One region of the Staphylococcus haemolyticus genome, then DNA from elsewhere that is predicted to be linked to it. Evidence: a T-box and tRNA genes for the amino acid it is inferred to sense, from the RefSeq annotation. Region 1 holds a T-box; the other regions hold tRNA genes.

Region 1 (10,704 bases):
ATCGAGTGAATTTAATAGTGATTTAGTGGAAATAATGCATAAGCCATTTATAGAAATTCAATCACTTGAATTTGATACTCAAGTTTTGCATCATAAATATGACTGGATTATTTTTTCTTCTAAAAATGCGGTTCGCATATTTTATAAATATTTAAATCAATTAGATGTTAAATATGTGGCTGTCATTGGACAGAAAACTGCCGAACTTTGTGAAGCGCTTAAAATTAATGTTGATTTTATACCTAATGACTACTCTCAAGAAGGATTTTTGAATCAGTTTAAAAAGGATCAACAAAGCATTCTCATACCGAGTAGTGCTGAAGCGCGTCCCAAACTCCAACATACATTAGCACAAAACAATATAGTGACTAAAATCGATTTATATAAACCTATTCCTAATGATAGGAATATTAGAGAAGTCATTCAATTGATAGAACATCACAAAGTTCATGCGTTAACATTTTCAAGTTCTTCTGCAGTAAATGCATATATAAAGCATGACGTTCCTTGTGGTTTTGATAAGTATGTTGCTATTGGGGCCCAAACTGCTAACACATTACGAAAGAACGGTCTCAAGCCATTAATAGCTGATAAACAAACTTCGGAATCACTTATAAATAAAATTATTGAAAGTTGGTATAATAATGAAATTTGATAGACATAGACGATTACGCTCATCAGAGTCAATGCGTAATTTAGTTAGAGAAAACCATGTTAGAAAAGAAGATTTAATTTATCCAATATTCGTAGTTGAAAAAGATAACGTAAAAAGTGAGATTAAATCACTTCCAGGCGTTTACCAAATAAGCTTGAATTTATTAGATGATGAAATAAATGAGGCATATGAACTAGGTATTAGAGCAATCATGTTCTTTGGTGTACCAAATGCTAAAGATGACGTAGGTTCTGGTGCATATGATCATAATGGTATTATCCAAGAAGCAACACGAAAGGCTAAAGAATTGCATAAAGATTTATTAATTGTAGCAGATACATGTTTATGTGAATATACAGATCATGGACATTGTGGTGTTATTGATGATCACACTCATGATGTAGATAATGATAAATCATTACCTTTACTTGTTAAAACAGCTATCTCACAAGTTGAAGCGGGAGCAGACATTATCGCACCAAGTAATATGATGGACGGTTTTGTTGCAGAAATTCGTAAAGGTCTAGATAATGCCGGCTATTACAATATTCCAATTATGAGTTATGGTATCAAATATGCATCAAGTTTCTTTGGTCCATTTAGAGATGCGGCTGATTCTGCACCTTCTTTTGGTGACAGAAAGACTTACCAAATGGACCCAGCGAATCGCTTAGAAGCATTTCGTGAACTTGAAAGTGACTTAAAAGAGGGCGCTGATATGATGATAGTAAAACCTGCGCTAAGTTATTTAGATATTGTAAGAGACGTTAAAAACAATACAAATATTCCTGTTATTGCTTATAACGTAAGTGGTGAGTATGCAATGACAAAAGCAGCAGCACAAAATGGTTGGATAGATGAAGAACGTGTTGTTATGGAACAAATGGTTTCAATGAAACGTGCAGGTGCAGATATGATTATTACTTACTTTGCGAAAGATATTTGCCATTACTTAGATAAATAATTAATTTTAGGAGGATTTTGATATGGGTTACGAGAAATCGATTGAAGCGATGAAAATTGCTGAAAATTTAATGCCAGGTGGCGTTAATAGTCCTGTAAGAGCATTTAAATCAGTAGATACACCAGCGATTTTTATGGATCATGCAAAAGGATCAAGAATTTATGATATCGATGGTAACGAGTATATTGACTATGTATTAAGCTGGGGACCTTTAATTCTAGGTCATAAAAACGAACAAGTTATAAAAAAACTACATGAGGCTGTTAATAGAGGAACAAGCTTCGGAGCATCTACCTTAGAAGAAAACAAACTTGCAGAATTAGTAATCGAACGCGTACCATCAATTGAAAAAGTGCGTATGGTTTCATCAGGAACTGAGGCAACGTTAGCAGCGTTAAGATTGGCTCGTGGTTATACTGGAAGAAATAAGATTATTAAATTTGAAGGATGCTATCACGGTCATAGTGATTCTTTATTAATTAAAGCGGGTTCTGGTGTTGCAACACTAGGATTACCAGACTCACCTGGTGTCCCAGAAGGTACTGCTAAGAATACGATTACAGTTCCGTATAATGATTTAGAAGCAATTAAAATTGCTTTCGAAAATTATGGAGATGATATCGCTGGAATTATCGTAGAACCAGTTGCTGGTAATATGGGCGTTGTACCTCCTAAAGATGGATTCCTACAAGGGTTACGTGAGATTACAAATGACTATGGGGCGCTATTAATATTTGATGAAGTAATGACAGGTTTCCGAGTAGGGTACAATTGTGCGCAAGGTTACTTTGGTGTAACACCAGATCTTACATGTTTAGGTAAAGTTATTGGTGGTGGATTACCAGTAGGTGCGTTTGGCGGTAGAAAAGAGATTATGGACAAAGTTGCTCCAGTTGGAAATATTTATCAAGCTGGAACATTATCCGGGAACCCATTAGCAATGACGAGTGGTTACGAAACTCTAAGTCAATTAACACCTGAATCTTATGAGTATTTCCAAGAATTAGGTGATATCTTAGAAGAAGGACTAAAAAAAGTATTTAGCAAACATAATGTCCCAATTACTATTAATCGAGCTGGTTCTATGATTGGATATTTCTTAAATGAAGGACCAGTAACTAACTTTGAAGAAGCAAATAAAAGTAATTTAGAATTGTTCAGTCAAATGTATCGTGAAATGGCTAAAGAAGGTGTATTCCTACCACCTTCTCAATTTGAGGGAACATTCTTATCTACAGCACATAGTAAAGAAGACATTGAAAAAACAATCCAAGCATTTGATACTGCTTTAAGTCGTATTGTATAATGTTATGAAATAAAATGAGGTTAGGACTTTCAACTAGATGACGTCTTAACCTCATTTTTAATGAAAGAAGTGGCTACATAATGAAAAATGTATGGACCAATAACTTTATTCTATTAGTGACTGCTATTGTTATAAGTTTGTTATTACATGTTGCGCACGTTCTTTTACCATTTATGTTCGGTCCGATTATTGCATCGATAATCGTCATTAAAGTATTTAAATTAGAGGTTAAATGGCCATTCTGGCTTAGTCAAATTGGATTGATTCTATTAGGGGTGCAAATTGGATCAACATTTACGTCTGAAGTGTTGCATGATATTAAAAATGATTGGTTGATAATTGTTGTTATTACACTATTACTATTAGTTTTATCTCTATTGATCGCCTTCTTTTTCAAAAAAATAGCAAGAGTAAACACTGAGACAGCTATATTAAGTGTCATTCCAGGTGCTTTAAGTCAAATGCTAATTATGGCAGAGGAAAATAAAAAGGCAAATATTCTCGTAGTGAGTTTAACTCAAACGTCTCGCGTTATATTCGTCGTGATATTAGTACCCTTAATTTCTTATTTCTTTAGTAGTGATGGTGGAAATGAAACAACTTCTATTAAATCACCTCCATTAACGGAAGTACTAAACTTATCACAAATAATAATATTAATGTGTTGTATTGCAATCATTTATAGCCTTATGGCTAAAATTAATTTTCCTACTAAGCAATTATTGGCCCCTATTGTCGTGTTAGTAATATGGAATTTAACTACACATCACACATTTACATTAGATAATTATATTCTTGCTACTGCACAAGTGATTTATATGATTAGAATTGGATTGCAGATTGCCAATTTACTTTCCGATTTAAAAGGTCGAATTGCCGTTGCAATCATTTATCAAAATGTCTTTCTAATTATTGGATCATTTATCATGGTATATATTGTGCACATATTTACAAATAATAATATTAATGAGTTGTTTTTAGGCGGAGCGCCAGGAGGTATGAGTCAAATTGTTTTAGTTGCTATGGCAACTGGGGCAGATGTGGCTATGATTTCTAGTTTCCACATATTTAGAATCTTTTTTATTTTATTTGTAGTAGCGCCTGTCATTGGCTTTTTCTTACGTGGTGGTATATCAAAATTTCATCAAAAAAGATAGGTTGTGTCATGTAAAGTTTAAGCGTTAGTATACTTGAAATAAGAGAGGATTGATAAAACCTTCTACGTACAATAACTATTCGACTCATTTCTTAAATTGCACTCTATGACACAACCTATATTAATTTTAAGAAGGTTTAGATGGGCATCCTTTCAAATGGGCATCATATAGACCTGCCGCTTCTAAAAATGAAAAAACAGTTACTGGTCCTAAAAATTTAAAACCATATTTTTTTAAGTCTTTAGATAATTGTTTAGCACGATCGTCAACTGTAATTCTTTCTGAGGCAGTTGTATAGTTCAAATCTATAGGTTGATGATTAACATATGACCAAAGGAAATTACTAAAACTACCAAAGTCCTTTTCTATTTCAAAATAACCTTGTGCTTGTGATACAATCGCTTCTAACTTTTTACGATTATGAACAATGTTAGGAAATTCCATTAAATCATCTATATCTTTCGTAGACATCTGAGCAATTTTGCTTGGCTCAAAGTTGTAAAATGCCTGTTCGTAAGATTGTTTCTTTTTTAAAATGGTTAGCCAAGATAATCCAGCATGTTGAGATTCTAAAGCCATTAGTTTAAATAGGGCTTTGCTATCATATATAGGTTGACCCCAAACATTGTCATGATAATCTAAGTAAGTCGGGTCTTTTGTGCTAAATGCACATTCATTCATAAATATACCTCCAAGAGATTGACTTATCACGATTTCCATTATACTATAATTAAGTAATGAAATATATTATTGGGAAGAGTAAGTTTGAATGATAGCACAGAGAGCATATGGTTGGTGTAAATATGTATAACATTCAATCTGAAGGTAGCCCACTTGAACTTTTATTGAACCATTAATTAGTAGATAAAAGCGTGTTTGAGCGTTAATCAAATTAAGTGCAAGTATATTAATTTATACTTGAATTTAGGTGGTACCACGGAACATCCGTCCTATATTATTTAGGAGGATGTTTTTTTAATTATTAGGAGGTTTTAATCGATGAATATGGAGCCTAAGTATAATCCACGCGAAGTTGAGGCTGGGCGTTATGAAGAATGGGTAAAGAATGATTATTTCAAACCCTCAGAAGACAAGTCAAAAGAGACATATACAATTGTAATTCCACCACCCAATGTGACAGGAAAATTACACCTTGGACATGCATGGGATACAACTTTACAAGATATTATTACGCGTATGAAACGTATGCAAGGGTATGACACACTATATCTACCTGGTATGGACCATGCAGGTATTGCTACTCAAGCAAAGGTAGATGCTAAATTAAAAGAACAAGGTATTTCTCGTCATGATATCGGACGCGAGAAGTTCCTAGAACACGCTTGGTCATGGAAAGAAGAATATGCGTCATTTATACGCCAACAATGGGCTAAATTAGGTTTGGGGCTAGATTATAGCAGAGAGCGTTTTACTCTAGATGATGGGTTAAGTAAGGCAGTAAGAAAAGTCTTCGTTGACTTATACAATAAAGGCATAATTTATCGTGGTGAACGTATTATTAACTGGGATCCTGAAGCTAGAACGGCTTTATCAGATATTGAAGTAATTCATGAGGATGTGCAAGGTCATTTCTATCATTTTAAATATCCTTACGCTGATGGTGATGGCTATATTGAAATTGCGACAACAAGACCTGAGACAATGTTAGGAGATACTGCCATAGTTGTTAATCCTAATGATGATCGCTACAAAGATGTAATTGGTAAGAAAGTTATATTACCAATTGTTGGTCGAGAGTTACCGATATTAGCTGATGAGTATGTTGATATTGATTTTGGTAGTGGTGCTATGAAGGTAACGCCTGCACATGATCCAAATGATTTTGAGATTGGTCAACGACATAGTTTAGAGAACATTATTGTCATGGATGAAAATGGTAAAATGAACGATAAAGCTGATAAATATGCTGGATTAGATCGATTTGAATGTCGTAAACAATTAGTTGAAGATTTAAAAGCGCAAGATCTAGTCATTAAGATTGAAGAACATGTTCATTCAGTTGGTCATTCTGAACGCTCAGGTGCTGTTGTTGAACCATACTTATCAACGCAATGGTTTGTAAAAATGAAACCGTTAGCGCAACGTTCACTTGATAATCAAAAAACAGATGATCGCATCGATTTTTATCCACCACGTTTTGAGAACACTTTCAATCGTTGGATGGAAGAAATTAGAGACTGGACAATTTCTAGACAATTATGGTGGGGTCATCAAATACCTGCTTGGTACCATAAAGAAACTGGTGAAATTTATGTTGGTGAAGAAGCGCCTAAAGATATTGATAATTGGGTGCAAGATGAAGATGTTCTAGATACTTGGTTCTCTAGTGCATTGTGGCCATTTTCAACTTTAGGTTGGCCGAATATTGATGCAGATGATTTTAAACGTTACTATCCAACTAATGCACTTGTTACTGGATATGACATTATTTTCTTCTGGGTTGCAAGAATGATATTCCAAGGTCTTGAATTCACTGACAGAAGACCATTCAATGATGTTTTACTTCATGGTTTAGTTCGAGCTGAAGACGGTCGGAAAATGAGTAAATCTTTAGGTAATGGTGTAGATCCTATGGATGTAATTGAAGAATATGGAGCAGATAGCTTAAGATATTTCTTGGCAACAGGATCATCACCTGGTCATGACTTACGTTATTCTACTGAGAAAGTAGAGTCTGTTTGGAATTTCATTAATAAAATATGGAACGGTGCGCGTTTTAGCTTAATGAATATAGGTGATGAATTTAAATTTGAGGATATCGATTTAACTGGAAACCTTTCTTTAGCGGATAAATGGATCTTAACTCGTTTGAATGAGACGATTGAAACAGTTACTAATTTAAGTGAAAAGTATGAGTTTGGTGAAGTTGGTCGTGCGCTATATAATTTCATTTGGGACGAGTTCTGTGATTGGTATATTGAAATGAGTAAAATACCAATGAACGGTGAAGATGAAGCACAAAAACAAACGACACGGTCTGTTTTAAGTTATACACTAGATCAAATTATGAGAATGTTACATCCATTTATGCCTTTTGTTACTGAGAAGATATGGCAAAGTCTTCCACATGAAGGAGAAACAATTGTAAAAGCATCATGGCCAACGGTTAGGGAAGAGCTTGTATTTGAAGAAAGTAAGCAAACGATGCAACAATTAGTTGAAATTATCAAATCTGTAAGACAATCTCGTGTTGAAGTAAATACGCCACTTTCTAAAGCTATACCTATTTACATTCAAGCCAAAGATGAAAATATTAAAGCAACACTAATTGAAAATGAAGATTATATTCATAAATTCTGTAATCCTAGTGATTTAACGATTGATACACATATTGATATTCCTGAAAAAGCAATGACTGCAGTGGTAATCGCTGGTAAAGTTGTATTACCTTTAGAAGGTTTAATTGATATGGATAAAGAAATTGCACGCTTAGAAAAAGAATTAGATAAATTACAAAAAGAACTTGATCGTGTTGATAAAAAATTATCTAATGAAAATTTTGTTAATAAAGCGCCTGAAAAAGTTATCAACGAAGAAAAAGAAAAACAACAACGTTATCAAGAAAAATATGATGGTGTGAAAAACAGAATTGAACAATTAAAAGCATAGGAGAATCGCCAATGAATTACCTAGAGAGTTTGTATTGGATACATGAGAGAACTAAATTTGGTATCAAACCTGGTGTAAAACGTATGGAGTGGATGCTAGATCGTTTGAATAACCCTCAATTAAATATTAGAGGCATACATGTTGGTGGTACAAATGGTAAAGGCTCAACTGTAGCTTATATTAGAGCCGCTTTAGTGGAAAATGGTTATGAGGTAGGAACGTTTACTTCTCCATTTATTGAAACTTTTAATGAAAGAATTAGTCTAAATGGACTTCCAATTACAAATGACGAGATTGTTGAATTAGTCGAAATAGTTAAACCAATTAGTGAAGTCTTAGAGCAGGAAACTGAACTAGGTGGTGCTACTGAGTTTGAAATCATTACAACAATGATGTTTGTATACTTTGGACAAATTCACCCAGTTGATTTTGTTGTAGTTGAAGCGGGGTTAGGTATAAAAAATGACTCCACTAATGTGTTTAACCCAATTCTCTCAGTACTTACAAGTATTGGATTAGATCATACTGATATTTTAGGTAACACTTATTTAGATATTGCAAAAGACAAAGGTGCCATTATTAAACCTAATATACCTGTGATTTATGCTGTTAAAAACGAGGAAGCATTAAAATATATTAGAGACCTAGCTGAAAGTAGTGAGGCTAAACCAATTGAATTAGACCGTGAGATTGTGGTTGTTTCACAAGACGATGAATTTACTTATCGTTATAAGGACTATGAGCTAGAAACAATTATTTTAAACATGCTTGGTGAACATCAAAAAGAAAATGCAGCGCTTGCAATTACTGCATTGATTGAGCTATATGAACAAGAAATTATTACGTTAGATTTTAATAAGATGATTGATGCTATTGAGAGTGTTAGTTGGACTGGTCGTATTGAACAAGTAAAAGAGAATCCATTAATCATTATAGATGGAGCCCACAATAACGAAAGTATTGAAGCTTTAATTGATACGATTAAGAATTATTACGATAACGAAAAAATGGACGTTCTTTTCTCGGCGATAAAAGGTAAACCAGTGCATGGCATGCTTAATAAACTAGAAGAGATCTCAAATCACCTATATTTCACTGAATTCGACTTCCCTAAAGCATTGACTAAAGATGAGTTGTCAGAACAAGTAAATTTAGAGCATATTGAATTTATTGATGATTATGTTTCTTTTATAAACAATTATGATGGCAATGGGTTATTAATTACAGGTAGTTTATATTTTATAAGTGAAGTAAAAAGTAAAACTGAATTTTAAATTTGAAATAGTATATCCTCAAGTCATTTAGGCTAACTTTATACCTATGTGACTCGGGGATATTTGTTTATCACTAAATTTTAGTTATTGATAATGAGATTAACATTTTTATTAAATACTATTATTTATTTATAAAATAAATGATACAACTCATTTACTTTCAAGATTAAATAGTTATAATTAATTTAGGTGATGCTAGTATTTTTAATATCTTATGTTTGTAGTGTTTTGTTTAGTTTTTTATACCATCTTACCAATACTAACAGTTTGAATTTGAATTATCTGGTTAGGCGTTCCAAGTGTGATCATTGCGGTCGTAAATTAGGTTGGTTCGAATTAGTACCTATATTTAGCTTTTTTTATTTTAAAAGGAAAATCTCATTGTTGTAATCAAAAGTTAAAACGTCATTATATTTTTGGAGAATGCTTTGCCTTCTTAATTATCCCTTTAATAATTAATTTTGATACTAATGTACACTTCTCTCTGTTTATTACTACTTATTTATTCCTTCTTACAATGGCATTATATGACCTTCAAACATTAACAATTAATATAGTCATGATAATTCTATATACTATTGTATGTGCAAAAATCACGATGATTTATTTTTCAACCTTTATATTCTTCACTTTAATATTTCATCTATACTATTTTCTTTTTCCAAGACAAATAGGATATGGTGATATATTACTTTTAAGTATCTTATCTTGTTTTTTTCCATATCACTTTTATTTGATATTTCTCCTTTATACGCTTTTAATCGCTATTATAGTTTCTTCAATTTTATTAATAATGAAACAGCAAACTTATATTCCATTTGTACCATTCATGTTTATTGGTTTTATAATGACAAATTATTTATACCAGAACACGCTATTATACATTTAGAAAGGTTGATCTAGTTTGAGAATTAAAAGTATGGCAAAGTCTGAATTACCTAGAGAGCGTCTTATTCACAATGGAGCAAAAAGTTTATCCAATAGTGAGTTATTAGCAATTCTTATAAATACAGGAAGACACGGATTTTCAAGTTTAGATATTGCTAATGAATTACTGATTAGCTTTAATGGTTTGAAAGAACTAAAACATTTATCAATTAATGATTTAACAACAATTAAAGGAATTGGACTCTATAAAGCAGTCATCCTTAAAGCTGCTTTTGAATTAGGTGAAAGAATGTATGCTAGAGATTTTAATGAAAAAATTAAAATAACATCACCAAGTGATGTATCTAATATTATGATGTCAAAAATGAAAGATTTGACTCAAGAACATTTTGTAGTACTTCTATTAAACTCTAAAAATATTGTGATAAAAGAAGAAACGATTTACAAAGGGACATTGAATTCTTCAGTAATACATCCACGCGAAGTTTTCAAAGCAGCTATTAGAGCATCTAGTAATGCGATTATAGTTTTGCATAATCATCCTTCTGGCGATGTCACACCTTCTAAAGAAGATATAGAAACAACAATTAGGTTAAAGGAATGTGGTGAATTACTAGGAATTCAAGTCCTTGATCATATAATTATTGGTGATCAAAAATATGCTAGTTTAGTAGAAGAAGGTTACTTTGACTTGAGAAATTAATGGTATCATTTGTTTAAAATATTAGTAATCCTGTATAATTATGGTTGAAAAATTTTATAGAGGTGCATTATGACATTATTTTTAATAATAGGGATTTTGATACCAGTAGTTTATGTTCTTAGACTGA
Region 2 (10,704 bases), 400 kb from region 1:
CTATATTCTAATTTTTCTAATCCTGATAATAACAATTCTTTTGCATTATCATATCCAATATATCCTACAATTCCGCACATAAATTTTTCCTCCGTTAAATATAGCTTGAAAATTTTATCTGTTATATAAAATTTAAAAAGGTAAAGTGTTTTTAAACATTAGTAATTTTATTAACAATCCTATTAATTATTAATGTTTTATCTTTATTATATTTACCCATTAAAGCCATATTATATTTCTAAGATTTTATAAATTTTAGGCATTCTTATTATTTTTGTGCATTTAGTTACCTAAATGTTTTAAATAATAAGCTAACGAATGAGCCTCATCCGGAATAGCATCCGCCGATATTTTCGATGACTATTCTCCTCGTCTGCAAAGAAATAAATTGCCCTACAAAAGCTCTCATATTTAACTTTTGATTATAGGTACACTTATATTTTGCCCTGGCGCTTTATAATTTATTTAGAACTATCCTCCTTCCAATATTATTTATTTTACACTTTTCAGATAAATGAATGCAAACAATTTCCGACCTTTTTAGTAAAAATTTAAAATAAATATCTTTTGTAATCTTCTAAAATACATAATAATTGTTTCTAATTATTAAATTATTACCAAACAATATTGCAACCAATTAAATGAAAGCGCTTTAATGAAAGCCGCTAATTAATATTAAAAAAACTCCAAAGCTACACATTAAATGTAAACTTTGAAGGAAAACGAAAATTGTTTTATTAAATTGGTTACTCTAAGCCCATTTTAGATTGAACTTCATCAGCAATTCGCTGTGCAAAACGTTGCGCATCTTCATCAGTTGAAGCCTCGACCATTACACGAACTAATGGTTCTGTACCTGAAGGTCTAACTAAAATTCTGCCTTCACCATTCATTTCAGTCTCTACTTCATCCATCACTTTTTTAACATCTTCATTATCTTCTACATGATGCTTATCTGTAACTTTAACGTTAATTAGAGATTGCGGATATTTTTTCATTTGAGCAGCTAACTCACTTAAAGGTTTACCACTCATTTTAATAACAGCAGCTAATTGAACACCAGTTAATAAGCCATCTCCTGTAGTATTGTAATCCATCATAACAATATGTCCAGATTGCTCACCACCAAGGTTGTAGTTACCTTTTCTCATTTCTTCTACTACGTATCTATCTCCAACTTTTGTTTTATTAGATTTGATACCTTCGTTTTCTAAAGCTTTATAGAAGCCTAAATTACTCATAACAGTAGAAACAATCATATCGTTGTTTAATTCTTGGTTTTTATGCATTTCTTGACCAATAACAAACATGATTTGGTCACCATCAATAATATTACCTTTTTCATCAACAGCAATTAATCGGTCACCATCGCCATCAAATGCTAAACCAAAGTCGCTTTCAGTTTCAAGAACCTTTTCAGCTAATAATTCAGGATGAGTTGACCCACAATTATCATTAATATTATAACCATCTGGGCTGCAGCCAATTGTTTCAGTATCAGCTTCTAAATCTCCAAATAAGAAAGGTGCTAGTGCTGATGTAGAACCATTCGCACCATCAAGTGTGATTTTTAATCCTTCTAAATTAACATCAATAGTTGATTTTAAGTAGCTTAAATATTTCTGAGCACCTTCGAAGTAATCAGAAAAATGTACAATATCTGTTCCTACCGGTCTTGGTAAATCAGGATTATCTTGATCTAATAATGTTTCAATTTCCTCCTCTTGAGCATCAGATAATTTAAAACCATCTGCACCGAAGAACTTAATTCCATTATCAGCCACTGGATTGTGCGAAGCTGAAATCATTACTCCTAATTCAGCTCCCATTTCTCTAGTAAGGTAAGCTACTCCAGGTGTAGATATTACACCCAATCTCATAACTTCAGCTCCAATTGAAGCTAATCCTGCAATCAAAGCAGATTCAAGCATTTCACCTGACACACGTGTATCTCTACCAACTAAAACTTTTGGTCTGTCAGCACCTTCATTATGTGCTAATACATAACCGCCATAACGCCCTAACTTAAATGCTAATTCAGGTGTTAACTCTTTATTGGCTATTCCTCTTAATCCATCAGTACCAAAATATTTTCCCATCATTAATACTCCTTTTTAATTTTGTTATTTTAAGCTAATATGTGCTGTTATTTCATCTGGATCAGACTTTTTTACTTTGTCTGGTAATTTTAATTGAACATTCTGATCTGTAGATTCAGTTATATTATTCAAATCAACATTTGCCTCTATCTCATTAATATCTTGTAAATCATCTCTGTTACCATAAATCTCTATCTCATTCTCATCTAGTGTTATATCATCCAAGCTAGCACCATCAGGTAAACGGCCTTTTTTATTAATTTTAACTTTAACCTTCTTGCTATATTCTTGAAGTTTAACATTTAATTTGACTTGATTAGGCTGTATATTAACATCTAATTTATTTAATGATTTATCAAAAGCAGTGACATCTGCTACATCAGAAGTATCTTGACTTAATTTGTTAGCTTCTTTATAAGTAGCTTTTAAATATGCGATTTTCTTAAGTTGTTCTCGTCCTCCAGTTACTTTGACTGAATTAGGCTCAACAGAACTGTCTTTCACTTTATAGTTTGGGTCTATATCATCTTTCCCTATATCTGCTTGAACATGCATCGTTTTAGTTTCTTTATTTTCCAAAGTAACATAAGCTTGCTTAGGTTTAACATTGTAATTGATATCATTACTTAAGCCTTTAACGATATAGTCTTCTTTGTATTTTCCGGCTTTAGCGTTGGATAAATCCACTGCAACTTTGATATCATCGGTGTTTTCGATTTTTAATAATTTAGATTGTGGACCTGAAACAGTTACATTAACAGTCTCAGGAGCTTTAGTTACATGTAAATCTTTGGAATTATAAATTATCTCAACAGGTACATCTTCAATTGTTTTAGATGAATTTTGTGATAAATTATCATTACTAAAAATATTTCCAAATACATTATTAACTGATAAATAGAAAAAGATTGCCAATAGTAAAGCAATAAATCTGAGACCCCATTTACTCTCTAGCATCTTATTTCACACCTTTCTTTTGAAAGCGTGTGCCAAACCAATGTTCGGCTAATAATTCTTCAAATACCTCAGTTGAGATATCTCTACGTAATTTACCATCAAAAGTTACAGATATTGAACCTGTTTCCTCTGAAACAACAATTGTAAATGCATCTGAAACTTCAGAGATACCCACTGCAGCTCTATGTCTAGTTCCTAGACTTTTAGAAATTTTAGCACTATCTGATAAGGGCAAGTAACTAGCTGCACTAGCAATCTTAGAATTTTGAACAATCATTGCACCATCATGTAGTGGCGTATTTGGTATAAATACATTAATTAATAATTCTTGAGATATTTCAGAATTCATCGCTATACCCGTTTCAATATAATCTTGTAATCCCGTTTCCTTTTCAAAAACGATCAAAGCACCAATACGTCTTTTAGCCATATATTGAACAGCTTTTGATACTGCTTCAATTAACTTTTCTTCATCATGACTGTATGTATTAGTATAACGTTTAAATAAGCTTCCACGACCTAACTGCTCCAATGCTCTTCTTATTTCGGGTTGGAAAATAACAATAAGCGCAAGAACACCCCATTGAATTACAATATCAAAAAGTTTAGATGTAGCAGTTAAATTTAGAATTTTACTCACTTGTTGACCAATTACAATAAAAAGAATACCTTTAAGTAATTGAATTGCTTTGGTTCCTTTAAATACAGTTATGAGAAGATAAAGGACATACCATACTATAAGTAAATCCAGCACACTCGTTACAATTTTTAATGTACTAAGATTATCAAAAAAGTTGGAAAAATCCATAGCATCTCCTCCGAATATATTTTCCATAGTAATAATTATACCAATGATAATTACAACTGTCATATGAACAAATAAATTGTATAAAAAAAGTAGATTAATCAATTAATCAGCAATTGATTAATGGTTTATTTCCAATATAATCAATCTTTAAATAGATAAACTCTATAATACTTTTATTTAATTTTATAAAAAAAAGCACTCCTATACAGGAGTGCTAATAAGTGAGCCATAGAGGATTCGAACCTCTGACCCTCTGATTAAAAGTCAGATGCTCTACCAACTGAGCTAATGGCTCTAATGGCTGGGCTAGCTGGATTCGAACCAGCGCGTGACGGAGTCAAAGTCCGTTGCCTTACCGCTTGGCTATAGCCCATTAGAATGGTGGAGGGGGGCAGATTCGAACTGCCGAACCCGAAGGAGCGGATTTACAGTCCGCCGCGTTTAGCCACTTCGCTACCCCTCCGACATACAAATGGTGGAGAATGACGGGTTCGAACCGCCGACCCTCTGCTTGTAAGGCAGATGCTCTCCCAGCTGAGCTAATTCTCCAATAATGGTGACTCCTACGGGACTCGAACCCGTGTTACCGCCGTGAAAGGGCGGTGTCTTAACCGCTTGACCAAGGAGCCATGGCTCCGCAGGTAGGATTCGAACCTACGACCGATCGGTTAACAGCCGATAGCTCTACCACTGAGCTACTGCGGAATAATTTAATTTGCCTGGCAACGTCCTACTCTAGCGGAACGTAAATCCAACTACCATCGGCGCTAAGGAGCTTAACTTCTGTGTTCGGCATGGGAACAGGTGTGACCTCCTTGCCATTGTCACCAGACAAGAGAATGATTATACATTCAAAACTAAATAGTAAGTAAATGATTTTGCTTCGCAAAACATTGAAATAAATTGATTAAGTCTTCGATCGATTAGTATTCGTCAGCTCCACGTGTCACCACGCTTCCACCTCGAACCTATTAACCTCATCATCTTTGAGGGATCTTATAACCGAAGTTGGGAAATCTCATCTTGAGGGGGGCTTCATGCTTAGATGCTTTCAGCACTTATCCCGTCCATACATAGCTACCCAGCTATGCCGTTGGCACGACAACTGGTACACCAGAGGTATGTCCATCCCGGTCCTCTCGTACTAAGGACAGCTCCTCTCAAATTTCCTACGCCCACGACGGATAGGGACCGAACTGTCTCACGACGTTCTGAACCCAGCTCGCGTACCGCTTTAATGGGCGAACAGCCCAACCCTTGGGACCGACTACAGCCCCAGGATGCGATGAGCCGACATCGAGGTGCCAAACCTCCCCGTCGATGTGAACTCTTGGGGGAGATAAGCCTGTTATCCCCGGGGTAGCTTTTATCCGTTGAGCGATGGCCCTTCCATGCGGAACCACCGGATCACTAAGTCCGTCTTTCGACCCTGCTCGACTTGTAGGTCTCGCAGTCAAGCTCCCTTATGCCTTTACACTCTATGAATGATTTCCAACCATTCTGAGGGAACCTTTGAGCGCCTCCGTTACCTTTTAGGAGGCGACCGCCCCAGTCAAACTGCCCGCCTGACACTGTCTCCCACCACGATAAGTGGTGCGGGTTAGAAAGCCAACACAGCTAGGGTAGTATCCCACCAGCGCCTCCACGTAAGCTAGCGCTCACGTTTCAAAGGCTCCTACCTATCCTGTACAAGCTGTGCCGAATTTCAATATCAGGCTACAGTAAAGCTCCACGGGGTCTTTCCGTCCTGTCGCGGGTAACCTGCATCTTCACAGGTACTATGATTTCACCGAGTCTCTCGTTGAGACAGTGCCCAAATCGTTACGCCTTTCGTGCGGGTCGGAACTTACCCGACAAGGAATTTCGCTACCTTAGGACCGTTATAGTTACGGCCGCCGTTTACTGGGGCTTCGATTCGTAGCTTCGCAGAAGCTAACCACTCCTCTTAACCTTCCAGCACCGGGCAGGCGTCAGCCCCTATACATCACCTTACGGTTTAGCAGAGACCTGTGTTTTTGATAAACAGTCGCTTGGGCCTATTCACTGCGGCTCTTCTGGGCTTGCACCCTAAAGAGCACCCCTTCTCCCGAAGTTACGGGGTCATTTTGCCGAGTTCCTTAACGAGAGTTCGCTCGCTCACCTTAGAATTCTCATCTTGACTACCTGTGTCGGTTTGCGGTACGGGCACCTATTATCTATCTAGAGGCTTTTCTCGGCAGTGTGAAATCAACGACTCGAGGAAACAATTTCCTCTCCCCATCACAGCTCAATCTTAAGAGTGCCGGATTTGCCTAACACTCAATCTCACTGCTTAGACGTACAATCCAATCGTACGCTTCGCCTATCCTACTGCGTCCCCCCATCGATTAAAACGATGCTAGGTGGTACAGGAATATCAACCTGTTATCCATCGCCTACGCCTGTCGGCCTCAGCTTAGGACCCGACTAACCCAGAGCGGACGAGCCTTCCTCTGGAAACCTTAGTCAATCGGTGGACGGGATTCTCACCCGTCTTTCGCTACTCACACCGGCATTCTCACTTCTAAGCGCTCCACATGTCCTTGCGATCATGCTTCAACGCCCTTAGAACGCTCTCCTACCATTGTCCTACGGACAATCCACAGCTTCGGTAATATGTTTAGCCCCGGTACATTTTCGGCGCAGTGTCACTCGACTAGTGAGCTATTACGCACTCTTTAAATGATGGCTGCTTCTAAGCCAACATCCTAGTTGTCTGGGCAACGCCACATCCTTTTCCACTTAACATATATTTTGGGACCTTAGCTGGTGGTCTGGGCTGTTTCCCTTTCGAACACGGACCTTATCACCCATGTTCTGACTCCCAAGTTAAATTAATTGGCATTCGGAGTTTGTCTGAATTCGGTAACCCGAGAGGGGCCCCTCGTCCAAACAGTGCTCTACCTCCAATAATCATCACTTGAGGCTAGCCCTAAAGCTATTTCGGAGAGAACCAGCTATCTCCAAGTTCGATTGGAATTTCTCCGCTACCCACAGTTCATCCGCTCACTTTTCAACGTAAGTCGGTTCGGTCCTCCATTCAGTGTTACCTGAACTTCAACCTGACCATGGGTAGATCACCTGGTTTCGGGTCTACGACCAAATACTCAACGCCCTATTCAGACTCGCTTTCGCTACGGCTCCACATTTCCTGCTTAACCTTGCATCAGATCGTAACTCGCCGGTTCATTCTACAAAAGGCACGCCATCACCCATTAACGGGCTCTGACTACTTGTAAGCACACGGTTTCAAGTTCTCTTTCACTCCCCTTCCGGGGTACTTTTCACCTTTCCCTCACGGTACTGGTTCACTATCGGTCACTAGAGAGTATTTAGCCTTAGGAGATGGTCCTCCCAGATTCCGACGGAATTTCACGTGCTCCGTCGTACTCAGGATCCACTCAAGAGAGAATATATTTTCAACTACAGGATTATTACCTTCTTTGATTCAACTTTCCAGATGATTCGTCTAATATATTCCTTTGTAACTCCGTATAGAGTGTCCTACAACCCCAATAAGCAAGCTTATTGGTTTGGGCTCTTCCCGTTTCGCTCGCCGCTACTCAGGGAATCGATTTTTCTTTCTCTTCCTCCGGGTACTAAGATGTTTCAGTTCTCCGGGTCTGCCTTCTGACAAGCTATGAATTCACTTGTCGATAACACGACATAACTCGTGCTGGGTTCCCCCATTCGGAAATCTCTGGATCAACGCTTACTTACAGCTACCCAAAGCATATCGTCGTTAGTAACGTCCTTCGTCGGCTTCTAGTGCCAAGGCATCCACCGTGCGCCCTTAATAACTTAATCTATGTTTCCACCAAACTTTTAGTCAATCGTTCTCATATTGCTTCGTTTTCATTCATTTAAATGCTCATTTACAAAAGTAAACTGCGCTTTAAATAAACTCAACTCATTATCTAAAAACGATTTCTTTAAAAGTTCAAGTCGAAAACCTGTTATTAATCTTGTGAGTGTTCTTTCGAACACTAGCGATTATATTTTATGAATTCAAGCTTTTTTAAAACTCTTATTCACTCGGTTTTGCTTGGTAAAATCTATTTTACTTACTTATCTAGTTTTCAATGTACAATCAACAAACAAACAATCACATCAAAATAGTATATCAAAATATAATTTTGAATGCAATTTTCATTTAGTTGTTGAATGTTTAAAATAAACATTCAAAACTGAATACAATATGTCACGTTATTCCTCATCTCTACGAGATGTTCCGAATATATCCTTAGAAAGGAGGTGATCCAGCCGCACCTTCCGATACGGCTACCTTGTTACGACTTCACCCCAATCATTTGTCCCACCTTCGACGGCTAGCTCCAAATGGTTACTCCACCGGCTTCGGGTGTTACAAACTCTCGTGGTGTGACGGGCGGTGTGTACAAGACCCGGGAACGTATTCACCGTAGCATGCTGATCTACGATTACTAGCGATTCCAGCTTCATGTAGTCGAGTTGCAGACTACAATCCGAACTGAGAACAACTTTATGGGATTTGCTTGACCTCGCGGTTTCGCTGCCCTTTGTATTGTCCATTGTAGCACGTGTGTAGCCCAAATCATAAGGGGCATGATGATTTGACGTCATCCCCACCTTCCTCCGGTTTGTCACCGGCAGTCAACTTAGAGTGCCCAACTTAATGATGGCAACTAAGCTTAAGGGTTGCGCTCGTTGCGGGACTTAACCCAACATCTCACGACACGAGCTGACGACAACCATGCACCACCTGTCACTTTGTCCCCCGAAGGGGAAGGCTCTATCTCTAGAGTTGTCAAAGGATGTCAAGATTTGGTAAGGTTCTTCGCGTTGCTTCGAATTAAACCACATGCTCCACCGCTTGTGCGGGTCCCCGTCAATTCCTTTGAGTTTCAACCTTGCGGTCGTACTCCCCAGGCGGAGTGCTTAATGCGTTAGCTGCAGCACTAAGGGGCGGAAACCCCCTAACACTTAGCACTCATCGTTTACGGCGTGGACTACCAGGGTATCTAATCCTGTTTGATCCCCACGCTTTCGCACATCAGCGTCAGTTACAGACCAGAAAGTCGCCTTCGCCACTGGTGTTCCTCCATATCTCTGCGCATTTCACCGCTACACATGGAATTCCACTTTCCTCTTCTGCACTCAAGTTTTCCAGTTTCCAATGACCCTCCACGGTTGAGCCGTGGGCTTTCACATCAGACTTAAAAAACCGCCTACGCGCGCTTTACGCCCAATAATTCCGGATAACGCTTGCCACCTACGTATTACCGCGGCTGCTGGCACGTAGTTAGCCGTGGCTTTCTGATTAGGTACCGTCAAGACGTGCATAGTTACTTACACGTATGTTCTTCCCTAATAACAGAGTTTTACGATCCGAAGACCTTCATCACTCACGCGGCGTTGCTCCGTCAGGCTTTCGCCCATTGCGGAAGATTCCCTACTGCTGCCTCCCGTAGGAGTCTGGACCGTGTCTCAGTTCCAGTGTGGCCGATCACCCTCTCAGGTCGGCTACGTATCGTCGCCTTGGTAAGCCGTTACCTTACCAACTAGCTAATACGGCGCGGGTCCATCTATAAGTGATAGCAAAACCATCTTTCACTATCGAACCATGCGGTTCGAAATATTATCCGGTATTAGCTCCGGTTTCCCGAAGTTATCCCAGTCTTATAGGTAGGTTACCCACGTGTTACTCACCCGTCCGCCGCTAACGTCAAAGGAGCAAGCTCCTTGTCTGTTCGCTCGACTTGCATGTATTAGGCACGCCGCCAGCGTTCATCCTGAGCCAGGATCAAACTCTCCATAAAAATTTATGATGTTTGATTAGCTCATAATACTAAATAGTGTTTGTAACAATTAAGTTACTGTTTTTGGAATTAACGTTGACATATTGTCATTCAGTTTTCAATGTTCATTTTTCAAACTAACTTCTTAATTATATAACTTCTGTTTAACAAAGTCAATAACTTTTGTTGATTACTTTAATCATTTTAAGTCATCTTAATTAGTTTTGCAATGGTAACTTTTACACCATCGAAACAAACTTTATAAAGAATTAACATTCCGTTTTCGACGACTTTTATATAATATCAAGATATAAGTATTACGTCAACACTTTTTTTGAACTAAATTATAAATTATTTATTATTCAAATGGATGCGTTACTCACAAGAAAACATTCTATCAGATTCAAGATATTTTGCAATAGAAAAAACGCATGAAATTCAAAATTCCATGCGTCAATTTTGGCTCTATGTCAAATCGGACTGATGAGTCCTAATATTGAGATTAAGCAACCTTAGGTTGTTTAATCTCTTTTTTTGTTGTTGAGGCAAATAGTCGCGAAGTTATAATAATTCTATTACGTAAATTATCATAATTTCTATAACCAAAAGATACCCTTTTAATGAGTTTGATTTTATTATTAATTCCTTCTAACGGACCGTTGGTCAGGTTAGAATATGTCATAGTATTTTCAATGAAAGTTGCTAATCGTCTTAAAGTTCTAATGACTGGGCGTAATTTAGGACACACATCTGAAAGATGAATAGAAAAGAGTTTATGATTAAATTTCTCTATTTGGTTTTCTTTTAAAAATCGTCTTAGCTCATGAACGTAGTGATATGTATTATATAATTCTTCATCTACATCTAATAAGTAATTTACAATGCCTTTTTCAGTTTTCCACTCTTTAAATAAATGGACTTTACGATAATTAAATGCCTCTAGCGTTTCAAAAGGTTTAAGAAATAATTTCCAATAACTTTTATATTTATTATAAAGCGGTCTATTTGAGGCCCTATAACAATTCATTACATGAACTCTAGACAT
Region 3 (10,704 bases), 1.1 Mb from region 1:
TATCATGATTGCTGCAACTAACCGTCCTGATATCTTAGACCCAGCGTTACTACGCCCTGGTCGTTTCGATAGACAAATTCAAGTTGGCCGTCCAGATGTTAAAGGTCGTGAGGCTATTCTTCATGTACACTCTAAAAACAAACCACTTGATGAAACTGTCGACTTAAAAGCTATTTCACAAAGAACACCTGGCTTCTCAGGGGCAGATTTAGAGAATTTATTAAATGAAGCATCTTTAATTGCTGCACGTGAAGGTAAAAACAAAATTGACATGCGTGATATCGAAGAAGCTACAGACCGTGTTATTGCTGGTCCAGCTAAAAAATCACGTGTCATTTCAGATAAAGAACGTAATATTGTAGCTCACCATGAAGCGGGTCATACAGTTATCGGTATGGTACTCGATGAAGCAGAAGTTGTTCATAAAGTAACAATTGTTCCTCGTGGACAAGCTGGTGGTTACGCAATGATGTTACCTAAACAAGATCGTTTCTTAATGACAGAACCTGAATTATTAGATAAAATTTGTGGTTTATTAGGTGGTCGTGTATCCGAAGATATCAATTTCCATGAAGTATCAACTGGTGCATCAAATGACTTCGAAAGAGCAACTCAAATCGCACGTTCTATGGTTACTGAGTATGGTATGAGTAAAAAACTTGGACCATTACAATTCTCATCTAGCGGCGGTGGACAAGTATTCTTAGGTAAAGATATGCAAGGTGAACCTAACTATTCTGGTCAAATCGCTTATGAAATTGATAAAGAAGTTCAACGTATTATTAAAGAACAATATGAACGTTGTAAACAAATCTTATTAGACCATGAAAAAGAACTTAAACTTATCGCTAAAACATTGTTAACAGAAGAAACATTAGTAGCTGAACAAATCCGTTCATTATTCTATGATGGTGTATTACCTGAAGTAGATTATGATGCTGCTCGTGTTGTTAAAGATGAAGATTCTGACTATAGCGAAGGTAAATATGGTAAATCTTACGACGATATCCGCGAAGAACAACTAGAAGAAGGAAAAGAAGACATGCGAGAAGATCGTAAAGAAGATAATGACATGAATCGCGAACGTAGACATCGTCAAAGAGATGATAGAGATAATCAAACAGGACATGATCAATTACGTGACGGTTCAAATGGAGACAATGATCAACATCGTGGACATTCAAATAATGAAGAAGACACAGGTCATGAACAATCTCCAAATATTGACAAACCATATAATCCAAACGATCCAAACAACCCTAGCAATAGATAAGTTTAAACTGGATTATTATCTCCTTTGAGTAAGGCAATTCCCCTTAGTCAAAGGAGATTTTTTAATATGTAGTGATCGTCAAAGAGACAATATTAGAGTTGAAAGCAAGTTACTTCATATTCTTATTAAACAAGTGTAGAATAAGTATCCTTAAAGGGAAAATATAGAAATAATTGAAAGATTAAAGTATAAATAATATCAATATAAAAATAAATGTACTAAAGGAGTTTATAAGGATGACACATGATTATATCGTTAAATCACTAGCTTTCGATGGAGAAATACGTGCGTACGCTGCGCTAACAACTGAATCAGTGCAAGAAGCACAAACACGTCATTATACTTGGCCAACAGCTTCAGCTGCTATGGGCAGAACAATGACAGCAACTTTATTAATGGGTTCGATGCTTAAAGGTGAACAAAAATTAACAGTAACAGTTGATGGTAAAGGACCTATTGGAAGAATCATTGCGGATGCAGATGCTGAGGGTAATGTACGTGCGTATGTGGATAAACCACAAACGCATTTTCCATTAAATGAACAAGGTAAATTAGATGTTAGACGAGCAGTTGGTACAGACGGGTCCATCCAAGTTGTGAAAGACGTTGGTATGAAAGATTATTTCTCAGGTGCAAGTCCGATTGTATCAGGTGAATTAGGAGAAGACTTCACATACTATTTTGCGACAAGTGAACAAACACCTTCATCAGTTGGTTTAGGTGTGTTAGTAAATCCTGACAATTCTATTAAAGCTGCTGGAGGATTTATTATTCAAGTAATGCCAGGCGCTAAAGATGAAACTGTAACAAAATTGGAAAATGCTATAAATAATATGCAACCCGTTTCTAAGTTAATTGAACAAGGATTGACACCAGAAGGTATTTTGAATGAAATTCTTGGTGAAGATAACGTTCAAATCTTAGAAACTATGCAAGCTCAATTTGAATGTAACTGTAGTCATGAGAAGTTTCTAAATGCAATTAAAGGTTTAGGAGAAGCTGAAATCCAAGATATGATTAAAGAGGATCATGGCGCGGAAGCTATTTGTCACTTCTGTGGTAATAAATATAATTATTCAGAAGCTGAACTTGAAGACCTATTAGCTTCAATGAATGCATAATTAAAAATATACTAAAGGCGATAAACCATCACGTGTTTATTGCCTTTTTTATAGGGAAACTAAAATAATGTAAAAGTAAAATGTAACTTCAATCCTAAAATAAGAGAATTAGCTTTGTCTTTTTAGAAAATTCTGATAGAATATAGTTATATCCGATAAAAAAACTAAGTTTTAAATATGAAAGTTAAAGGAGCGTTTTTTCAATGGCACAAAAACCAGTAGATAACATTACTCAAATTATTGGAAATACACCGGTAGTAAAATTAAGAAACGTTGTAGATGAAGATGCAGCAGATGTATACGTAAAATTAGAATATCAAAATCCAGGTGGTTCAGTAAAAGACCGTATCGCATTAGCTATGATCGAAAAAGCTGAAAAAGAAGGGAAAATTAAACCAGGTGATACGATTGTAGAACCAACAAGTGGTAACACAGGTATCGGTTTAGCTTTCGTATGTGCAGCTAAAGGTTATAAAGCAGTATTTACAATGCCTGAAACAATGAGTTCTGAACGTCGTAACTTATTAAAAGCTTATGGTGCAGAATTAGTTTTAACACCAGGTTCAGAAGCTATGAAAGGCGCTATTAAAAAAGCAAAAGAATTAAAAGAAGAGCATGGTTACTTCGAACCACAACAATTCGAAAACCCAGCAAACCCTGAAATTCATGCGTTAACTACAGGCCCAGAATTAGTAGAACAATTTGAAGGTAAACAAATTGACGCTTTCTTAGCAGGTGTAGGTACAGGCGGTACTTTATCTGGTGTAGGTAAAGTCTTAAAAGAAAAATATCCTAATGTTGAAATCGTTGCTATAGAGCCTGAAGCATCACCAGTATTAAGTGGTGGTGAGCCAGGACCACATAAATTGCAAGGTTTAGGTGCAGGGTTCGTACCGGATACTTTAGATACAAATATTTATGATAGTATCATCAAAGTAGACAACGATACAGCTATGGAAACATCACGTCGCGTTGCTAAAGAAGAAGGTATCCTAGCAGGTATTTCTTCTGGTGCTGCAATTCATGCCGCAATTCAAAAAGCTAAAGAATTAGGTAAAGGTAAAACAGTTGTAACAGTATTGCCAAGTAATGGTGAACGTTACTTATCAACACCTTTATATTCATTCGATGATTAATTTGTAATTAATATTTAAACGCTAGGGAAGCTTGTTATTGCTTCGCTAGCGTTTTCTTTTTTGGAAAATGAATATCTTATTTTAAATTATTAAATGTTTTGCATGCTTCATCAGCGATTATAAACACTGAAATGTTTAGAAAATGAGTGTATCATTATGATGTGACTATTAAGCAAAAGTAGACATTGTTCTACATATCATTTTCAAAAAGAACGAAGGGTGACGTGACAAGAATGACTAAAACAAAAATTATGGGAATATTGAATGTAACACCTGATTCATTCTCTGATGGTGGTAAGTATAATTCAGTGGATAAAGCGGTCAAACGTGCTAAAGAGATGATAGAAGAAGGTGTGGATATCATTGATGTCGGTGGCATTTCTACACGACCAGGATTCACAGAAATTTCAACGGAAGAAGAGATTGAGCGTGTAGTTCCTGTAGTGAAAGAACTTGCAAAATTAAATATTCAACTTTCAATAGATACATATCGTAGTGAAGTAGCGGAAGCGTGCTTAAAATTGGGTGCAACGATGATCAATGATCAATGGGCAGGGTTATATGACCCTAAAATACTTGATGTTGTGGCTTCTTACGATGCTGAAGTTGTATTAATGCATAATGGTGACGGACATCGCGAACAACCAGTTGTTGAAGAAATGCTATTATCACTTATTACTCAAGCGAACAAAGCAGAAATGGCCGGAATTCCAAAACATAAAATATGGCTAGACCCTGGAATTGGATTTGCCAAAACACGTGATGAAGAAAATGAAGTAATGGCACGTTTAGATGAACTTGTAGCAACTGAGTATCCTGTTTTATTAGCAACGAGTCGAAAACGTTTCATTAAAGAAATGATTGGTACAGAAACTAAAGCGTTAGAACGTGATGAGGCGACAGCTGCTACAACAGCTTATGGTATAATGAAAGGCGTCAAAGCTGTGCGTGTACATAATGTGCAATTAAACGCTCGATTAGGTCAAAGTATGGATTTCTTAAAGGAGAATGAAGATGAACGACACAATCTTTCTTAATGGTATGAGATTTTACGCATACCACGGTGCCTTACCTGCTGAAAACGAGATAGGTCAAATTTTTGTAGTAGATGTTACGTTGAAAGTGAATTTAGAAGAAGCCGGCCAATCTGATAAAGTAATCGACACTGTACATTACGGAGAAGTGTTTGAAGATGTTAAAGCAATCGTTGAAGGTCCACCATGTAATTTAATCGAACATCTAGCTGAACGTATTGCAAAACGTATAAATTCACACTATAATCGTGTAATGGAAACGAAAGTCAGAATCACTAAAGAAAATCCACCTATTCCAGGTCACTATAATGGTGTAGGTATAGAGATAGTGAGGGAGAATCGTTAAATGGTACAAGCGTATTTAGGTTTAGGAAGCAATATTGGTGATAGGGAACAGCAATTACAAGAAGCTATTAAAATAATTGACAGTATTGAAGGCATTACTGTGACTAAAATCTCTCCAATATATGAAACTGCACCAGTAGGGTATACCGAGCAGCCTAATTTTTTAAATTTGTGTTTAGAAATTGATACAGAATTGGAGCCTAAAGAACTTCTTAAATATTGCTTAGAAACCGAACAACGATTACACCGAGTTAGAGACATTCGTTGGGGTCCAAGAACATTAGATGTCGATATTTTATTATATGGAGATAAGGTTATAGAAGAAGATGACCTTGAAGTTCCCCATCCGCGAATGAGTGAACGTGCTTTTGTGCTAATACCATTAAATGATATTGCACCAACACAAATTGAACCTCGTTCAAAAACTCGTATCTCTGATTTAGTCATACCAGATGACACAGTGAAGAAATATAAAGGTTAAGTAGTATTAATTATGTATTTAATTAATATTATTGAAATGCGAAAATAGTGATGATCATACTTTGAAAGTGATACATGTAATGTCAATTTTGTAAAACAATACAATTAAGTAACACTACATTAGTAATATGATATCCTATAAGTAATTTAGAAATAATCCATGGAATAATTTTCATTGAAATGAAATTTAAAGGAGAGAAAGTTATGTCAGAAGAAATGAATGACCAAATGCAGGTCCGTCGTCAAAAACTACAAGAATTAATTGATTTAGGAATCGACCCATTTGGAAAACGTTTTGAGCGCTCAGCTACTGCTAGTGAACTAAAATCACAATGGGATGAATTCTCTAAAGAAGAATTACATGATAAAGAAGATGAAAGTCATGTTTCGATTGCCGGACGTTTGATGACTAAACGTGGTAAAGGTAAAGCTGGTTTCGCACATGTCCAAGATTTGACTGGTCAGATTCAAATTTACGTGCGTAAGGACCAAATTGGCGAAGAAGATTTCGACAATTTATGGAAAGGTGCAGACCTAGGCGATATTGTTGGTATTGAAGGTGTAATGTTCAAAACAAATACTGGCGAGCTATCAGTAAAAGCTAAGACATTCACTTTATTATCTAAAGCGCTTAGACCTTTACCTGATAAGTTCCATGGTTTACAAGATATTGAACAACGTTATCGTCAACGTTATTTAGACTTGATTACAAATCAAGATAGTACTCAAACATTTATTAACCGTAGTAAAATTATTCAAGAAATGCGTAATTACTTAAATAAACAAGGTTTTTTAGAAGTTGAAACACCAATGATGCATCAAATTGCAGGTGGTGCAGCAGCACGACCATTTGTTACGCACCATAATGCACTAGACGCTACTCTTTATATGCGTATAGCAATTGAATTACATTTAAAACGTTTAATTGTTGGTGGCCTTGAAAAAGTCTATGAAATTGGACGAGTATTCCGTAACGAAGGAGTATCAACACGACATAATCCAGAATTTACTATGATTGAATTATATGAAGCATACGCTGATTACCACGATATCATGGATTTAACTGAATCTATGGTAAGACATATCGCTCAAGAAGTATTTGGTTCTGCAAAAGTTCAATACAATGAAGAGGAAATTGACCTAGAGTCTGCCTGGACACGCCTTCATATTGTAGATGCAGTGAAAGAAGCTACAGGTGTAGACTTCTATCAAATTAAATCTGATGAAGAAGCAATCGCTGCAGCTAAAGAACATGGTATTGAAATTACTAATAATATGAAATATGGTCATATCTTAAATGAATTCTTTGAACAAAAAGTTGAAGAAACGTTAATTCAACCAACATTTATTTATGGACATCCAATTGAAATCTCGCCTTTAGCGAAGAAAAATCCAGAAGATCCTAGATTTACAGACCGTTTCGAGTTGTTTATCGTAGGTAGAGAACATGCGAATGCATTCACTGAATTAAATGATCCAATTGATCAACGTGAACGTTTCGAAGCACAACTTGTTGAAAAAGCACAAGGTAATGATGAAGCGCATGAAATGGATGAAGATTATATTGAAGCTTTGGAATATGGTATGCCTCCAACAGGTGGTTTAGGTATCGGTATCGATCGCTTAGTTATGTTGTTAACTGACTCTCCATCTATTAGAGACGTATTATTATTCCCTTACATGAGACAAAAATAGATTAAATTAAATATTAGAGATTGAGATAAAGTTTAGGGTTTATTCAAATGTTAACCTAATATATCTCAATCTCTTTTTTTATTTTGAGCCAGTTATTGTTAATAAAAGAGGCAAAAGGAATAATTAGTTTTCGATTTATATAAAATTAAGGGATTAAATATATTGGTGTGATAAAGGGTTATTATCAAAGGGAGAGTTACAAAAGTAAAAAAGAGTAGAGAAGTTATTATAAAACAATATAAAAAAGTGTAGTCAATATGCTTGCGATGTGCTAACATAGTAAAAGTGTTCAAAGAAGCGGAACCGACAAATAATAAACTTGTTAAATAAAAAAAGTTTTAAAAATTAGTTGACTTTGCTTTTTGAATGTTGTAAGATATAAAAGTCGTCGAAAACGAAAGTTAATTTTGTAAAATACTTGTAAAGATAACTTTAACAAAGTGTAAAATTAACTATTGAAAATTAAAATAATCGACATTATAATTAATTGAGTAAGTTATTGTCTGGTGACAATGGCAAGGAGGTCACACCTGTTCCCATGCCGAACACAGAAGTTAAGCTCCTTAGCGCCGATGGTAGTTGGATTTACGTTCCGCTAGAGTAGGACGTTGCCAGGCTTACACGTTGGAGAATTAGCTCAGCTGGGAGAGCATCTGCCTTACAAGCAGAGGGTCGGCGGTTCGAACCCGTCATTCTCCACCATTCTTAATTAATTAGCCGGCCTAGCTCAATTGGTAGAGCAACTGACTTGTAATCAGTAGGTTGGGGGTTCAAGTCCTCTGGCCGGCACCATCTTTGAGCCATTAGCTCAGTTGGTAGAGCATCTGACTTTTAATCAGAGGGTCAGAGGTTCGAATCCTCTATGGCTCATACGATTGTTTTAATAGCCACATGCGGAAGTAGTTCAGTGGTAGAACACCACCTTGCCAAGGTGGGGGTCGCGGGTTCGAATCCCGTCTTCCGCTCCATTATATTGCCGGGGTGGCGGAACTGGCAGACGCACAGGACTTAAAATCCTGCGGTGAGAGATCACCGTACCGGTTCGATTCCGGTCCTCGGCACCATCTTAAATAAAGCGCCCGTAGCTCAACTGGATAGAGCGTTTGACTACGGATCAAGAGGTTATGGGTTCGACTCCTATCGGGCGCGTCATTTAAATTTTATTTCTTATTTAATTACATACGGGAAGTAGCTCAGCTTGGTAGAGCACTTGGTTTGGGACCAAGGGGTCGCAGGTTCGAATCCTGTCTTCCCGACTTCTTAAATAATTCGGGGGCTTAGCTCAGCTGGGAGAGCGCCTGCTTTGCACGCAGGAGGTCAGCGGTTCGATCCCGCTAGTCTCCACCATTTTATAATGATTAAATGAACATTGAAAACTGAATGACAATATGTCAACGTTAATTCCAAAACAGTAACTTAAATGTTACAAACACTATTTAGTATTATGAGCTAATCAAACATCATAAATTTTTATGGAGAGTTTGATCCTGGCTCAGGATGAACGCTGGCGGCGTGCCTAATACATGCAAGTCGAGCGAACAGACAAGGAGCTTGCTCCTTTGACGTTAGCGGCGGACGGGTGAGTAACACGTGGGTAACCTACCTATAAGACTGGGATAACTTCGGGAAACCGGAGCTAATACCGGATAATATTTCGAACCGCATGGTTCGATAGTGAAAGATGGTTTTGCTATCACTTATAGATGGACCCGCGCCGTATTAGCTAGTTGGTAAGGTAACGGCTTACCAAGGCGACGATACGTAGCCGACCTGAGAGGGTGATCGGCCACACTGGAACTGAGACACGGTCCAGACTCCTACGGGAGGCAGCAGTAGGGAATCTTCCGCAATGGGCGAAAGCCTGACGGAGCAACGCCGCGTGAGTGATGAAGGTCTTCGGATCGTAAAACTCTGTTATTAGGGAAGAACATACGTGTAAGTAACTATGCACGTCTTGACGGTACCTAATCAGAAAGCCACGGCTAACTACGTGCCAGCAGCCGCGGTAATACGTAGGTGGCAAGCGTTATCCGGAATTATTGGGCGTAAAGCGCGCGTAGGCGGTTTTTTAAGTCTGATGTGAAAGCCCACGGCTCAACCGTGGAGGGTCATTGGAAACTGGAAAACTTGAGTGCAGAAGAGGAAAGTGGAATTCCATGTGTAGCGGTGAAATGCGCAGAGATATGGAGGAACACCAGTGGCGAAGGCGACTTTCTGGTCTGTAACTGACGCTGATGTGCGAAAGCGTGGGGATCAAACAGGATTAGATACCCTGGTAGTCCACGCCGTAAACGATGAGTGCTAAGTGTTAGGGGGTTTCCGCCCCTTAGTGCTGCAGCTAACGCATTAAGCACTCCGCCTGGGGAGTACGACCGCAAGGTTGAAACTCAAAGGAATTGACGGGGACCCGCACAAGCGGTGGAGCATGTGGTTTAATTCGAAGCAACGCGAAGAACCTTACCAAATCTTGACATCCTTTGACAACTCTAGAGATAGAGCCTTCCCCTTCGGGGGACAAAGTGACAGGTGGTGCATGGTTGTCGTCAGCTCGTGTCGTGAGATGTTGGGTTAAGTCCCGCAACGAGCGCAACCCTTAAGCTTAGTTGCCATCATTAAGTTGGGCACTCTAAGTTGACTGCCGGTGACAAACCGGAGGAAGGTGGGGATGACGTCAAATCATCATGCCCCTTATGATTTGGGCTACACACGTGCTACAATGGACAATACAAAGGGCAGCGAAACCGCGAGGTCAAGCAAATCCCATAAAGTTGTTCTCAGTTCGGATTGTAGTCTGCAACTCGACTACATGAAGCTGGAATCGCTAGTAATCGTAGATCAGCATGCTACGGTGAATACGTTCCCGGGTCTTGTACACACCGCCCGTCACACCACGAGAGTTTGTAACACCCGAAGCCGGTGGAGTAACCATTTGGAGCTAGCCGTCGAAGGTGGGACAAATGATTGGGGTGAAGTCGTAACAAGGTAGCCGTATCGGAAGGTGCGGCTGGATCACCTCCTTTCTAAGGATATATTCGGAACATCTCGTAGAGATGAGGAATAACGTGACATATTGTATTCAGTTTTGAATGTTTATTTTAAACATTCAACAACTAAATGAAAATTGCATTCAAAATTATATTTTGATATACTATTTTGATGTGATTGTTTGTTTGTTGATTGTACATTGAAAACTAGATAAGTAAGTAAAATAGATTTTACCAAGCAAAACCGAGTGAATAAGAGTTTTAAAAAAGCTTGAATTCATAAAATATAATCGCTAGTGTTCGAAAGAACACTCACAAGATTAATAACAGGTTTCTTAAAATTAGAACTACGTTCTAATATGGTGGAAACATAGATTAAGTTATTAAGGGCGCACGGTGGATGCCTTGGCACTAGAAGCTGACGAAGGACGTTACTAACGACGATATGCTTTGGGTAGCTGTAAGTAAGCGTTGATCCAGAGATTTCCGAATGGGGGAACCCAGCACGAGTTATGTCGTGTTATCGACAAGTGAATTCATAGCTTGTCAGAAGGCAGACCCGGAGAACTGAAACATCTTAGTACCCGGAGGAAGAGAAAGAAAAATCGATTCCCTGAGTAGCGGCGAGCGAAACGG

What was found. The T-box of region 1 lies ahead of EQ029_RS05880 (valine--tRNA ligase). A T-box ahead of a tRNA ligase gene usually reads a tRNA of that ligase, here a tRNA-Val.
Positions count from the first base shown of each region.
Region 2: it has a tRNA-Val gene. The T-box ahead of EQ029_RS05880 (valine--tRNA ligase) is inferred to sense a tRNA for this amino acid. The anticodon was not compared.
Region 3: it has a tRNA-Val gene. The T-box ahead of EQ029_RS05880 (valine--tRNA ligase) is inferred to sense a tRNA for this amino acid. The anticodon was not compared.

Region 1 covers NZ_CP035291.1:1,214,863-1,225,566, forward strand. Annotated here, with positions in the region: gene EQ029_RS05855 (uroporphyrinogen-III synthase) at 1-655, shown strand, start outside; gene hemB (porphobilinogen synthase) at 645-1,619, shown strand; gene hemL (glutamate-1-semialdehyde 2,1-aminomutase) at 1,642-2,925, shown strand; gene EQ029_RS05870 (AbrB family transcriptional regulator) at 3,006-4,082, shown strand; gene EQ029_RS05875 (DNA-3-methyladenine glycosylase I) at 4,209-4,763, opposite strand; T-box leader at 4,820-5,038, shown strand; gene EQ029_RS05880 (valine--tRNA ligase) at 5,082-7,712, shown strand; gene EQ029_RS05885 (bifunctional folylpolyglutamate synthase/dihydrofolate synthase) at 7,724-8,986, shown strand; gene EQ029_RS12920 (prepilin peptidase) at 9,179-9,376, shown strand; gene radC (RadC family protein) at 9,891-10,577, shown strand.
Region 2 covers NZ_CP035291.1:810,722-821,425, reverse strand. Annotated here, with positions in the region: gene glmS (glutamine--fructose-6-phosphate transaminase (isomerizing)) at 1-80, opposite strand, end outside; gene glmM (phosphoglucosamine mutase) at 747-2,099, opposite strand; gene EQ029_RS03860 (CdaR family protein) at 2,124-3,056, opposite strand; gene cdaA (diadenylate cyclase CdaA) at 3,058-3,864, opposite strand; tRNA gene EQ029_RS03850 (tRNA-Lys) at 4,087-4,159, opposite strand; tRNA gene EQ029_RS03845 (tRNA-Gln) at 4,163-4,237, opposite strand; tRNA gene EQ029_RS03840 (tRNA-Tyr) at 4,244-4,327, opposite strand; tRNA gene EQ029_RS03835 (tRNA-Val) at 4,338-4,413, opposite strand; tRNA gene EQ029_RS03830 (tRNA-Glu) at 4,419-4,493, opposite strand; tRNA gene EQ029_RS03825 (tRNA-Asn) at 4,495-4,569, opposite strand; rRNA gene rrf (5S ribosomal RNA) at 4,582-4,696, opposite strand; rRNA gene EQ029_RS03815 (23S ribosomal RNA) at 4,768-7,689, opposite strand; rRNA gene EQ029_RS03810 (16S ribosomal RNA) at 8,130-9,680, opposite strand; gene EQ029_RS03805 (ISL3 family transposase) at 10,162-10,704, opposite strand, start outside.
Region 3 covers NZ_CP035291.1:2,316,826-2,327,529, reverse strand. Annotated here, with positions in the region: gene ftsH (ATP-dependent zinc metalloprotease FtsH) at 1-1,273, shown strand, start outside; gene hslO (Hsp33 family molecular chaperone HslO) at 1,510-2,394, shown strand; gene cysK (cysteine synthase A) at 2,598-3,530, shown strand; gene folP (dihydropteroate synthase) at 3,764-4,567, shown strand; gene folB (dihydroneopterin aldolase) at 4,545-4,910, shown strand; gene folK (2-amino-4-hydroxy-6-hydroxymethyldihydropteridine diphosphokinase) at 4,911-5,390, shown strand; gene lysS (lysine--tRNA ligase) at 5,594-7,084, shown strand; rRNA gene rrf (5S ribosomal RNA) at 7,587-7,701, shown strand; tRNA gene EQ029_RS11210 (tRNA-Val) at 7,711-7,786, shown strand; tRNA gene EQ029_RS11205 (tRNA-Thr) at 7,801-7,876, shown strand; tRNA gene EQ029_RS11200 (tRNA-Lys) at 7,882-7,954, shown strand; tRNA gene EQ029_RS11195 (tRNA-Gly) at 7,978-8,052, shown strand; tRNA gene EQ029_RS11190 (tRNA-Leu) at 8,060-8,148, shown strand; tRNA gene EQ029_RS11185 (tRNA-Arg) at 8,160-8,233, shown strand; tRNA gene EQ029_RS11180 (tRNA-Pro) at 8,267-8,340, shown strand; tRNA gene EQ029_RS11175 (tRNA-Ala) at 8,356-8,431, shown strand; rRNA gene EQ029_RS11170 (16S ribosomal RNA) at 8,554-10,104, shown strand; rRNA gene EQ029_RS11165 (23S ribosomal RNA) at 10,442-10,704, shown strand, end outside.